DNA from 2 places in the Lysinibacillus phoenicis genome. Region 1 is predicted to be linked to the other one. Evidence: a T-box and tRNA genes for the amino acid it is inferred to sense, from the RefSeq annotation. Region 1 holds a T-box; the other holds one or more tRNA genes.
The links. A T-box is a leader RNA that pairs with one kind of tRNA and senses whether it is charged. The one in region 1 lies ahead of ABC382_RS22460 (valine--tRNA ligase), so its partner is inferred to be a tRNA-Val.
Positions count from the first base shown of each region.

Region 1 (6,513 bases):
CTCTTTCATATGTAAATTGCTGAAAGTCTGTATTTTGGGAAATAGAGGAAACCTTGAAATCTTGCCCTAAAATAAAGCACGGTGCATGTCGTTCTTCTGATGTAGCTTTTATGACAGCCAATGCCTCCTCATGCTCCACACCAACGACAACAGGTACGCCATCCTTGATAATTCCAGCTTTTTCGGCAGCAACCTTTGCAAATGTGTCACCTAAAAATGCTGTATGTTCAAGAGAGATTGTTGTAATGATGGCTAAAAGTGGTGTTACAACATTTGTTGCATCTAAACGTCCTCCAAGACCTGTTTCAATAAGCGCTAAATCTACTTCTCGATCGGCAAAATATTGGAACATTATTAATGTCACTACTTCAAAGAAGCTCGGAAAATCTCCATTGTATTGCTCTTCTATTATTTCGGCAACTTGATTGAAATAGTATAAAAATTGTTCATCAGAGATTTGTACGCCATTAATGGTTATACGTTCATTAACTCGCTCTAAATGCGGGGACGTAAATGCTCCTACTTTGTAACCTGCATGTTGTAGCATTTCTCTTAGTGCATTGACTGTTGAACCTTTGCCATTTGAACCGGCCACATGGATAACGCGTAGTTTGTCTTGTGGATTGTTCAAATGAGCTAGTACTTCCCGCATGAGTACAAGAGGCTGACGTTTATGATCAACTGCTTTTAAAGTAAAGATAAATTTTGTACATTCCTTCATTGTGTTAAACAATAGAAAACACTCCCTCTTACTGCAATACCTTTATTTTAGTACAAGTATCATTTAATAACATAGCTAAATGTCAAAACTCTAAAAAACACGCAGTGAGCGACTGCATGTTAGCACTCTCTTTTGTTTATGCATCTGGTGAGCATCTAGAAAAGCACCCATATTGTCTAAAATAATTTGACGTCATTATTTATCAGTGGAAGTTCTTTTTAGTATTGATATATAAATCCAAAGATTATTGTAAATAACACTATATGTTTTTCCTAAGCCGCACAAAAAAAGCAATGGATGACTTTCCTCATCCATTGCTTCTAGCTTACATATTTTTTAACTCTTCTAAACGTTTTAAAACAACGGCATGTTTACTTTCATAATCCGCTAATTTTTCACGCTCTGCATTCACTAATGCTTCAGGTGCTTTCGATACAAATTTCTCATTTGATAGCTTACCTGTAACAAGCTTCACTTCTTTTGCCCATTTCTCTAACTCTTTTTCAAGGCGAGCGATTTCTTCCTCTAGGTTAATAAGTCCAACAAGTGGTAAGAAAACTTGTGCTCCTGTCACAACTGCCGTCATTGATTGACCTGGCGCTTCTAAGCCTTCACCAATTGTTAGTGTATCAGGATTACAGAATTTTTCTAAATAAGCTTTATTCGCCTCAAGAACCGCCACTGTTGCAGCATCTTTTGCTGAAATAAATAACGGTACTTTTTTGCTCATTGGTGTGTTCACTTCCGCACGAATATTACGTACTGAACGTATAATATCCATTAGGAGCTTCATATTATCTGCTTCATCAGCAAAATGAAGGTCCTCACGTACTGTTGGCCATGCAGCCACAGTAATAGATTCACCATCATGCGGTAAGTGCTGCCAAATTTCCTCTGTAATGAATGGCATAAATGGATGTAATAGACGCATTGTTTGATCTAGAACGTAAGCTAAAATAGAACGAGTTGTCTTTTTAGCTGCTTCATCCTCACCGTAAAGTGGTAATTTCGCCATTTCAATGTACCAAGAACAGAAATCATCCCAAATGAAATTGTAAAGTTCACGGCCTACTTCTCCAAATTCATAGCGTTCTGCAAGAGAAGTTACACGTTCGATAGTCTCATTTAAGCGCGTTAAGATCCATTTGTCAGCAACGGATTTTTCACCTGTTAAGTCGATTTCATCAAATGTCATACCGTCCATATTCATAAGCGCAAAACGTGATGCATTCCAAATCTTATTAGCAAAGTTCCATACTGATTCTACTTTTTCGGTTGTATAGCGCAAATCTTGACCAGGTGATGAACCTGTTGCTAAGAAGTAACGTAATGAATCAGCACCATATTGTTCAATAACATCCATTGGATCAACACCATTGCCAAGTGATTTACTCATTTTACGTCCTTCGCCATCACGTACTAAGCCGTGAATTAATACATCTTGGAATGGCCGTTGACCTGTGAATTCTAAACCTTGGAAAATCATGCGAGATACCCAGAAGAAAATAATATCATAGCCCGTTACAAGTGTATTTGTTGGGTAATAGCGTTTATATTCTTCATTCGCTTCATCCGGCCAGCCCATTGTAGAAAACGGCCATAGTGCAGATGAGAACCAAGTATCTAGGACATCTTCATCCTGTGTCCAATTTTCTGCATCAGCTGGGGCTTCTTTCCCTACGTAGATTTCGCCTGTTTCATTATGATACCAAGCTGGGATTTGATGACCCCACCATAATTGACGAGAGATACACCAATCACGAATATTTTCCATCCAGCGAGAATATGTGTTTTCAAAACGAGCTGGTACGAAGTTTACTTTCCCTTCTGCGTCCTTTTGTAGTTCAAGGGAAGCATCAGCAAGTGGCTGCATTTTAACGAACCATTGTGCTGAAAGATATGGCTCAACAACAGCACCTGAACGTTCCGAGTGTCCTACTGAATGCATATGCTCTTCAATTCGGATTAGCACGCCTGCTTCTTGTAAATCAGCAACGATTTGCTTACGGCATTCGAAACGGTCCATTCCTTTATACTTACCAGCAAGATCGTTCATTGTGCCATCTTCATTCATGACAAGGATGCGCTCTAGATTGTGACGGTTACCTACTTCAAAGTCGTTTGGATCATGGGCAGGAGTCATTTTAACAACCCCAGTACCAAATTCCATGTCAACGTAATCGTCTGCAACAATTGGAATTTCGCGGCCTACAATCGGTAAAATAACCGTTTTACCAATTAAATGCTTATAGCGCTCATCATTCGGGTGAACTGCTACCCCAGAGTCACCTAGCATTGTTTCTGGACGTGTTGTGGCAACTTCCACATATCCTGAACCATCAGCTAAAGGATATTTCATATGGTAAAAGGCACCTTGCACATCCTGGTATATTACCTCGATATCTGACAATGCTGTTTTCGCTGCAGGGTCCCAGTTAATAATGCGTTCACCACGGTAAATTAAACCTTTTTCATATAATTGAACAAACACTGTTTTAACAGCATCTGAAAGACCACTATCTAATGTGAAACGTTCACGCGTATAGTCTAATCCAAGGCCAAGCTTTGCCCATTGATCGCGAATATGTCCAGCATATTCTTCTTTCCATTCCCATGTTTTTTCAAGGAATTTTTCACGACCTAAATCATAACGTGTAATATTATCTTCACGCAGTTTCGATTCTACTTTAGCTTGAGTGGCAATACCTGCATGGTCCATACCTGGTAGCCATAGTGCATCGTAGCCTTGCATTCGTTTCATACGAATAAGAATATCTTGTAATGTTGTATCCCAAGCGTGACCAAGGTGTAATTTTCCTGTTACATTTGGTGGTGGAATAACGATTGAATAGGGTTTTTTCCCGCTTTCAGGCTGTGCCTCGAAAAATTTCCCTTGCAACCACCATTCATAGCGACCTGCTTCTATGGACTGCGGGTCATATTTTGTTGGCATTGAAATGTTTTCTGTCATATTGACTCCTCCTAATGTCTGTAGAATGTTGGTAAAATAACGCTGTTCATTTTTTTACCCAACAAAAAAACTCCTCTCGTCAAAAAGGACGAAGGAGTTTTAGTTCGCGGTACCACCTTTAATTCCAGCAGTAGATAAGATAAATGTAAATAAATCACATTTTCTCAGCCTAAATTACTGGCTCTTAATTCGGTAACGGTGTTTAACCGGCTTTAACTACTATTAGTTCACTAAAGCTGCTCAAGGGCTACCTTCAATTACGTACAAATAGAAACTTCTCAGCAACCGTTTCCTCTCTGAAAATGTAAATATAATTTACTCTTCCCCATCATAGCATCTGTATTTGATTTTCCTTATTGTACCGCAGAAACGTGTCATTTTTCAAGTGATTTAGTCATCTTTTAGTAAGAGTAAAGTAAATAGAAAGGAAGTGAGTATTCAAATGCGACGACGCAAGTATAACCCTTGGCTTTTACCACCTTGGCTACGGCAGGTTCGTTTTTATTGTAGAACTATTATCGTACCCATTTGTGCTTTTCAATTTATCCGTGTCATTATTGTGCCAACATCAGGTGATCTAATCTTCTTATTGCTCCTGCTACTTCTCTGCTATTTACTTTTGAAAGACATCATTTGAAACACGGACTTTAAGCGGTGTATATTCTTCTGTAAGGTCCCAAATCATGGAAGGCACTTCATGCCAGGAGCTAGATTCACGCACAACAATATGACTGGAGGATTCCCTCATCACTGCTTTTTGATCTACTGTTGTCACTTTCTCTTGGCGTGAAGCTGCTGCTACGGCTTGGGGTTGTTCTATATGCATACTTTCTTCAATCGTAGCAATGGCCTTTTCTTGCTCGAAGGCTTGAACAGAGAGGTGTTGACTGTCTAACATATCCTTTTCAACAATGGGCTCATATTCATTAAAAATACTTGTTACTGTCCACTCAAGCTGACACATTTGATTTGTTAGACTAGGACGAATATCTTTGACCATTAAATCTTTAAGATCCGATTCTTTTGGTAAATCCACATGTAAAGGTACAGCATACTCAAAATAACCAGTATCGCCTTGGATATCAAGGGCATCAATTGTAATTAGTTCTTCATCGTCTGTAAATGCTTCCATATCTTGAAAATCAAAGCGAACGTGAGCGGTGATGTGGTAGATGCCCATAAGTCGAAGTGAATCCTCTAACTGCATTGCCTGCCACTGAGGCTTAATTTGCACTGCTGCTATTTCAGTTGGGCAGCCGTATCCAGGAAAACAAAATGTTTCGCGCATATTCCATGTTTTTTGTTCGATAATAATCCCTCCCTTTGCATCATATGACAATTGGGAGGGTAGTATGCTAGAATGCTTCAAGTTACATACAACGAAAGAGCATTCTAGTAAAAAAATGGCATGCTAGAGAATTTCATCTAGCATGCCATTTTATGAATGATCTTCCATTCAATTAAACATGTACTAATTTAATTTTATTCGCTACACGATCTGTTAACATTTGTGTTGCTTTTGGAACGATCGGTTTGAAAATTGGATTTAAAACAGGTCCTGCCAAGCCGCCAGCGACTACTTCTAAAAAACCTGTCATTTTTGTATTTTCAGCATCAATGCTTTCTGCAAGGAAATAGCCATTTCCAGTGAAATTATCAGAAAGCCCCTTTAATTCGAATGTTACTTTTGAGGGCGCTACCCATTCTAAAATGATAATTTCTACTTCTACTGTTTTTTTCAAAACACCAACATTACCTTTAAATGTCCATGTTGAATGTTTATCATCAATCATTTCATGTGCATTATAACCTGGGACAAGTTTTGCCCATTTTTCCATATCACTGACGAAATCCCATACATGATCAATTCCTACGGGTACTTCGACTGTATGTGTGCCTGTTGCCATATCAATTCACTACTTTCTTTTATGAATAGCTATATTATAAACGATATCGCCCACAATTTGGCTATGCTGAAAGATATAATTTTGACAAAAACAGGTCCTTCATCCAGTATAGATGATCTTGCTTACTAGTTAATATATGCTAGTTCCTCATTTTTCTCATTCATTCCTCAAGCACTACCTTATTTTCCATTTTGGTCATCAAAAAAGAGCATGATAGAAATTCTTCTATCATGCTCTCTCATTTTTATCGCGCTAATTGCGCAAACACTTTATAGAATGCATCTACTGTTTTAGTAATGTGTTCTTCCGTATGAGCTGTAGAAATAAATAATCCCTCAAACTGAGATGGTGGCAGGAAGATGCCTTCCTCTGCCATCAATCGGAAGTATTCCGCGAATAATTGTAAGTCAGATGTTTTAGCTGAGGCAAAGTCAACAACCTCATCATTTGTAAAGAAGAAACCAATCATTGAGCCAGCACGATTTACTGTATGTGGAATATTGTATTTCGTAGCTGCTTCACGGAAACCAGCCTCTAGCTGATCACCTAATTGTTTAAAGTAATCATATGTTCCGTGATCTAAACGTGATAACGTTTCATAGCCAGCCGTCATCGCCAACGGGTTTCCTGATAATGTACCCGCTTGATAAATCGGTCCTGCAGGGGCTACTTGCTCCATAATCTCTTTTTTCCCAGCAAATGCACCTACAGGGAGGCCTCCACCAATAACTTTACCTAATGTAGTCATATCAGGCGTTACCCCAAAATAACCTTGTGCACAACCGTAGTCTACACGGAAGCCTGTCATTACCTCATCAAAGATTAATAACGCGCCATGCTCAGATGTAAGTGCACGTAAACCTTCTAAGAAACCTGGTTTTGGTGGTACAACACCCATGTTCCCTGCAACAGGC
Region 1 covers NZ_JBDFMP010000002.1:4,200,877-4,207,389, reverse strand. The annotation lists gene ABC382_RS22465 (bifunctional folylpolyglutamate synthase/dihydrofolate synthase) at 1-721, opposite strand, end outside; gene ABC382_RS22460 (valine--tRNA ligase) at 1,047-3,692, opposite strand; T-box leader at 3,774-4,033, opposite strand; gene ABC382_RS22455 (valyl-tRNA synthetase) at 4,306-5,061, opposite strand; gene ABC382_RS22450 (SRPBCC family protein) at 5,153-5,599, opposite strand; gene hemL (glutamate-1-semialdehyde 2,1-aminomutase) at 5,844-6,513, opposite strand, start outside.

Region 2 (6,513 bases), 1.2 Mb from region 1:
TGTTCTTCTTCTTCTTGACTAGATGAACGTTGGAATAGCTTTCCTCGGCCAATTTGTTCTAGACCACGTCTGATTTCAGGTTGGAATATGATAATAATCGCTAAGAAACCAAACTCAATGACCTGTTGTAACATCCAGCCTAGTGTTTGTAACCCTAAAAGGTCTGTTGCAATTCGTGCAATAATAATGACGAAAATTCCCTTAAGTAATTGGACAGCCTTTGTACCTTTAATGAGGGTTAAGACTTTATAAACAACGTACCAAACGAGCAGTACATCAATGAAGTTAATAACAATATTCACAGGAGTTAAATCCGTGAAATGTTCGATAATTTGCACGTGGCATCCCCCACTTTTCATTGCGAATCCATACACATTCAAGTATATCACATTCTTAACAAATGTAACTTTTTTCAAATAAAAAGTCTACTCTAAAGAGTAGACCTTTCAGCCTCTCACGTGCACTATTTTTTAGGACGTATAGAGTGTTATTTAGTTTCTTCTTTTTCCTCAAATGTCATGGCCGTCTTTACAGAATTTTTAATCGTATACCAAAGCCATTCAAATACTTCGTCAATTTCCTCAATTCTTCCGGAAACTACCGCTGAAGATGCCATATATTTCCCGTTAATTACTGTGACGTTGCCATCAACTTCACCTTCAACAATCAAATCGCCGTTTTTCACAACAATATCACCCTTCACCACTTCTCCTTCAGGTACAATCACCGTTTGACCATCCACAACTAAATTTGGTTGTTTGGTTACGGAGAAATGCTGATCATCCATGAAGCTACCTAATAATGTAGCACTCATAAATAAGCAAAATACTGCTGCTGCCACAAAAAACGGATGCCGGCGTATCCATTTTTGTATACCTACTCGACTTTTTGGCTTAGGTAAACGAGCCATTACTGCTGCTTCAAAATCCGGAGGCGCTGTAATATGGGAAGCACTCTTCACAAAGGCGATTGTTTCACTCAATTCTTGCATCAACTGTTTACAATCATTACATGTATGCAAGTGTTGTTTCAACTCTTGCTCATGCTCACGACTAATGTCACCGTCTAAATAATCATGCATATAGTCTATAATATGCTCTGGACAAGTATTCATGACGCTCCCCCTCCTACAGATTGTTTAACTGTTTACGTAATGCCTCACGTCCGCGGTGAATCCTTGTTTTCACCGTTCCAAGCGGCATATCTAAAATCTCGCTAATCTCTTGCAACGATAACTCTTCTATATACTTCAATACTATAACTGAACGGTATTTATCCGGCAAACGTCCAATTTCATATTGAATGCGATCTTGCAGCTCCATTTGCTCTAACTGCTCCTCTGGTAGCTGGTCGTCTGCTGCGATTTGCGAATACATATCAAGCCCTTCTGTACCAGCTACTTCTGCATCTAAATAATAATCCGGTTTCTTTTTTCGAATACGGTCAATGCAGAGGTTTGTCGCTATGCGATAAAGCCACGTCGAAAACTTTCTTTTCTGATCAAATGTATGCAAGTTCATATAAGCACGCACAAAAGCCTCTTGAGCAATGTCTTCGGACTCTTGTTTGTTGCCTAACATTCGATAGCATACTTGGTACAGTTTGTGCTGATAGAGACTCACAATATCGGCAAATGCGTTTTGATCGCCTTTAAGCACTTGTTTTATTCTCTTATTTACTAACGCATCCATCGTGTTGACTTCTCCACCTTTACAACTGTCTTATACTATACGACCCATCGATAAGAAAAGTTTCGTTTTAATTTAATTATAGCAAAAGATTTTTATGCAATGTGGCAACAGGCAATTTTTTGTAAAATTTTCTTTAAACTAGTGTTTCTCCAAATAATGATCCCATTAATGCAACAGCTACATTTGCCGTTGTATTCTTCTCATCTAAAATTGGATTTACTTCTACAAACTCCGCTGATGTTACCATCCCAGATTCCTGTAGCATCTCCATTGCTAAATGACTTTCACGATACGTAATTCCTCCTGGAACAGGCGTACCAACCCCTGGAGTATATAGCGGATCTAATCCATCTAAATCAAGAGATAAATGTAAACCATCAACATTACGCTCTTTTAAATAAGCGAGTGCATCTTCCATGACACGCGTCATTCCAAGTCGGTCAATCTCATGCATTGTATAAACTTTGATGCCTTGCTCTTTAATCAAATCACGCTCACCAGGATCTACTGAACGAGCTCCGATAATAATAACGTTCTCTGGTTTAATTTTTGGAGCATAGTTGCGAATTTGGACTAAACGTTCGTGACCTAGTCCGATACTAACCGCTAATGGCATACCATGGATATTACCTGAAGGTGTTGTCTCAGGTGTATTTAAATCCGCATGAGCGTCATACCAAATAACACCAAGGTTTTTATAATGCTCACCTAGTCCCGCTAATGTCCCAATCGCAATACTGTGATCTCCACCAAATACAAGCGGGAACTTTTTCTGTTCCACTACTTCATGCACACTATTAGCTAAAGCAGTACTAACCTCCACTACTTCCTCTAAATTAAGTAATTTTTCATCTACTGCGGCATCCGCTTGCTTTTGGCTAACACGAATATCCCCTTGATCTTGTACTTCGTGTCCAATAGCTTCTAAACGTTCTACAACCCCCGCATAACGGATAGCACTAGGTCCCATATCTACACCACGACGTGCTTGTCCGTAATCTGTTGGTACTCCAATAATAGAAATATTAAGTTTATTCATGTTTTTATACCCCCTAAAAGTTATAAGATTATTGTAAAGCCTACATACCACTTGGCTCAACTCGACAAAAATATGCATATTTATTCAAATTTAGAGAACATAAAAAAATCTCCTACTGTTTTCAGTAAGAGATTAGTTATCAGTAATTAATATAACACTTTTGAATGTATTTTATTCTAAAAAAGTGAGCCATGAAGGACTCGAACCTTCGACCCTCTGATTAAAAGTCAGATGCTCTACCAACTGAGCTAATGGCTCATAAAAGAAAAATGGCTGGGGTACTAGGATTCGAACCTAGGCATGACGGAATCAAAATCCGTTGCCTTACCGCTTGGCTATACCCCAATCATTTATAAAACTGGTGGAGGGGGACGGATTCGAACCGCCGAACCCTAAGGAGCGGATTTACAGTCCGCCGCGTTTAGCCACTTCGCTACCCCTCCGGAATAACACAATAATGGTGGAGGATGACGGGCTCGAACCGCCGACCCTCTGCTTGTAAGGCAGATGCTCTCCCAGCTGAGCTAATCCTCCATAGAAACAGGTGTTATGTCACAGTTTATTTTCTTTTTAAAGCCTATGTTTTAATGGTGACCCCTACGGGATTCGAACCCGTGTTACCGCCGTGAAAGGGCGGTGTCTTAACCACTTGACCAAGGGGCCATTCTTATGTCTTAAACAGGACAAGACTTATAATAACATCTTTTCCTAATTGTTGCAACACTTTTCTACAAAAAAATTTTTATGTACAACAGAATCTTAAAAATGGACAAAAAAATGGCTCCGAAGGCAGGACTCGAACCTGCGACAACCTGATTAACAGTCAGGTGCTACTACCAACTGAGCTACTTCGGAACAATACTATTCAATTCGGTTTTAAATAACCTCTTAAGTACATTTCTTATTATAGCAAGCATTCTAAATAATGCAACACATTTGGTGAAAATTTTTATATTTTTTTGTCGAAGGATGCTTACAGATTAATTCAATGCATAATAGTTCTCTATTATATCTAATATTTCTATTTTACGTACTAAATATTCTTGCTGTATATTATTGTAATTGTTAAAATAAAAATAGTTTTATGAATTTTCTATCAAATTTCCTGGGGGAGGAATGTTCTTATGGTATCAAATGATTTAATTGCACCTGAGTTTTATAACATCACAGAGGAATTAGAAAAGTTTTCGCAGGATAGTGATCGTCAAGCAATACGTTGGTTAAATACACAAGAAGAGAGAAGAACAGTTTCATATGTTGAACTTGTCCAAAAAATGAACCAATACGCCAATGCGTTTACGAAGATAGGGCTTCAAAAAGGGGATCGCGTTTTAGTTATTATACCTCGCCTACCAGAAGCCTATTTCGTTTTTCTTGGCTGCTTAAAGGCTGGCATTGTTCCTATTTCATGTTCAGAAATGCTACGTGCAAGTGACTTGGAATATCGTATGGAACATTCTTCTGCTAGTGCCGTTATTGCCTATGAGGCATTTACTGGTGAGGTTGATCAAATAGCTTCTACTGTAGACGCATTAAATAACAAATTAGTTATCGGTAGTGCAAAAGAAGAATGGACTTCTTTAGATGAATTAGCAAGTACACAGCCAACTACATTTACAGCTGTAGCAACAAAACGTGATGATATGGCATTCCTTTCGTATACTTCAGGGACAACCGGTAAACCTAAAGGTGTTGTTCATTCACATGGCTGGGGATATGCACATATTCGAACAGCTGCTTCAAAATGGCTTTGCGTTCGTGAAGGTGATTTAGTTTGGGCAACTGCAGCCCCGGGATGGCAAAAATGGATTTGGAGTCCTTTCTTATCCACAATCATGCTTGGTGCCACAGCATTCGTTTATCATGGTGGGTTTGATGCAAAGACATACCTTCAATTAATGCAAGAGGAAAAAATTAATGTCCTATGTTGTACACCGACTGAATATCGTATCATGGCGAAAATTGATAATCTACAAGACTATAATCTTTCCTCTCTCCGTAGTGCCGTTTCTGCTGGTGAACCATTAAATCGTCCAGTCATCGAAACTTTCATGAAGCATTTTGGACTTAAAGTACGAGATGGTTACGGGCAGACAGAAAATACATTATTAATTGGTACACTTGAAAACACTGAATTACGTCCAGGATCAATGGGTGTTCCAACACCAGGTAATATTGTACGTATTATCGACAATGAAGGTAATGAAGCACCGGTTGGCGAGGTTGGTGATATTGCCGTTCACAAATCCTCCCCTGCTCTATTTAAAGAATATTACAAGGAGCCTGAACGTACTCAAGCAGCATTCCGTGGTGATTGGTATATTACTGGTGATCAGGCAAAATGCGATGAGGATGGTTACTTCTGGTTTGAAGGTCGTGGAGATGACATTATTATTTCATCTGGTTATACCATCGGACCATTCGAGGTAGAGGATGCCTTAAACAAACATGAAGCTGTACAAGAGTGTGCAGTTGTTGCCGCGCCAGATGAAATTAGAGGGCATATTGTAAAGGCCTTTATTATTTTACGAGACGGCTTCAAGGCCCGTGATGAAGAAGAGTTAATAAAGGAGCTACAAGAGCATGTAAAAACGTTAACAGCGCCTTATAAATACCCTCGAAGTATCGTCTTTATTGATGAGTTACCGAAAACAACATCCGGGAAGATTCGCCGTATTGAACTTCGAGCTTCTACTGTTCATACGCATTCATAACAACATATTGAAAATAAAAAGGCGCTCCTATTAAGGAACGCCTTTCTTACTATATACAATTTTTTTATCAGCATAAATAAAAAAAGCCACTACTGAGTGTATCAGCAGCGACTTTTTGCGCCTAGCGACGTCCTACTCTCACAGGGGGAAGCCCCCAACTACCATCGGCGCTAAAGAGCTTAACTTCCGTGTTCGGTATGGGAACGGGTGTGACCTCTTTGCCATCATCACTAGACTATGTTCGACCTTCAATACACGGCGTATTACTCCGTCAGCTGCTCTCGCTCAATCAGTCACGTACATTAGTACGCTCCCTCAATCACTCGGTTGCTTCCTTGTTCTACTTGTGTCTTGAAGCTCTCATTTTTATTGTTGAAAGTATTGTTCTTTCAAAACTGGATAAACGGCGCATTGAATGCTTCAAACAATTTGGTTAAGTCCTCGATCGATTAGTATTCGTCAGCTCCATGTGTCACCACACTTCCACCTCGAACCTATCTACCTCATCGTCTTTGAGGGATCTTACTTACTTGCGTAATGGGAAATCTCATCTTGAGGGGGGCTTCATGCTTAGATGCTTTCAGCACTTATCCCGTCCACACATAGCTACCCAGCGATGCCTTTGGCAAGACAACTGGTACACCAGCGGTGTGTCCATCCCGGTCCTCTCGTACTAAGGACAGCTCCTCTCAAATTTCCTACGCCCACGACGGATAGGGACCGAACTGTCTCACGACGTTCTGAACCCAGCTCGCGTACCGCTTTAATGGGCGAACAGCCCAACCCTTGGGACCGACTACAGCCCCAGGATGCGATGAGCCGACATCGAGGTGCCAAACCTCCCCGTCGATGTGGACTCTTGGGGGAGATAAGCCTGTTATCCCCGGGGTAGCTTTTATCCGTTGAGCGATGGCCCTTCCATGCGGAACCACCGGATCACTAAGCCCGTCTTTCGACCCTGCTCGACTTGTAGGTCTCGCAGTCAAGCTCCCTTGTGCCTTTACACTCTACGAATGATTTCCAACCATTCTGAGGGAACCTTTGGGCGCCTCCGTTACCTTTTAGGAGG
Region 2 covers NZ_JBDFMP010000002.1:2,968,981-2,975,493, reverse strand. The annotation lists gene cdaA (diadenylate cyclase CdaA) at 1-338, opposite strand, end outside; gene ABC382_RS16325 (anti-sigma factor family protein) at 488-1,114, opposite strand; gene sigW (RNA polymerase sigma factor SigW) at 1,128-1,691, opposite strand; gene rocF (arginase) at 1,825-2,730, opposite strand; tRNA gene ABC382_RS16310 (tRNA-Lys) at 2,916-2,988, opposite strand; tRNA gene ABC382_RS16305 (tRNA-Gln) at 3,001-3,075, opposite strand; tRNA gene ABC382_RS16300 (tRNA-Tyr) at 3,090-3,173, opposite strand; tRNA gene ABC382_RS16295 (tRNA-Val) at 3,189-3,264, opposite strand; tRNA gene ABC382_RS16290 (tRNA-Glu) at 3,319-3,393, opposite strand; tRNA gene ABC382_RS16285 (tRNA-Asn) at 3,509-3,585, opposite strand; gene mbcS (acyl-CoA synthetase MbcS) at 3,855-5,444, shown strand; rRNA gene rrf (5S ribosomal RNA) at 5,564-5,679, opposite strand; rRNA gene ABC382_RS16270 (23S ribosomal RNA) at 5,874-6,513, opposite strand, start outside.
Region 2: it has a tRNA-Val gene. The T-box ahead of ABC382_RS22460 (valine--tRNA ligase) is inferred to sense a tRNA for this amino acid. The anticodon was not compared.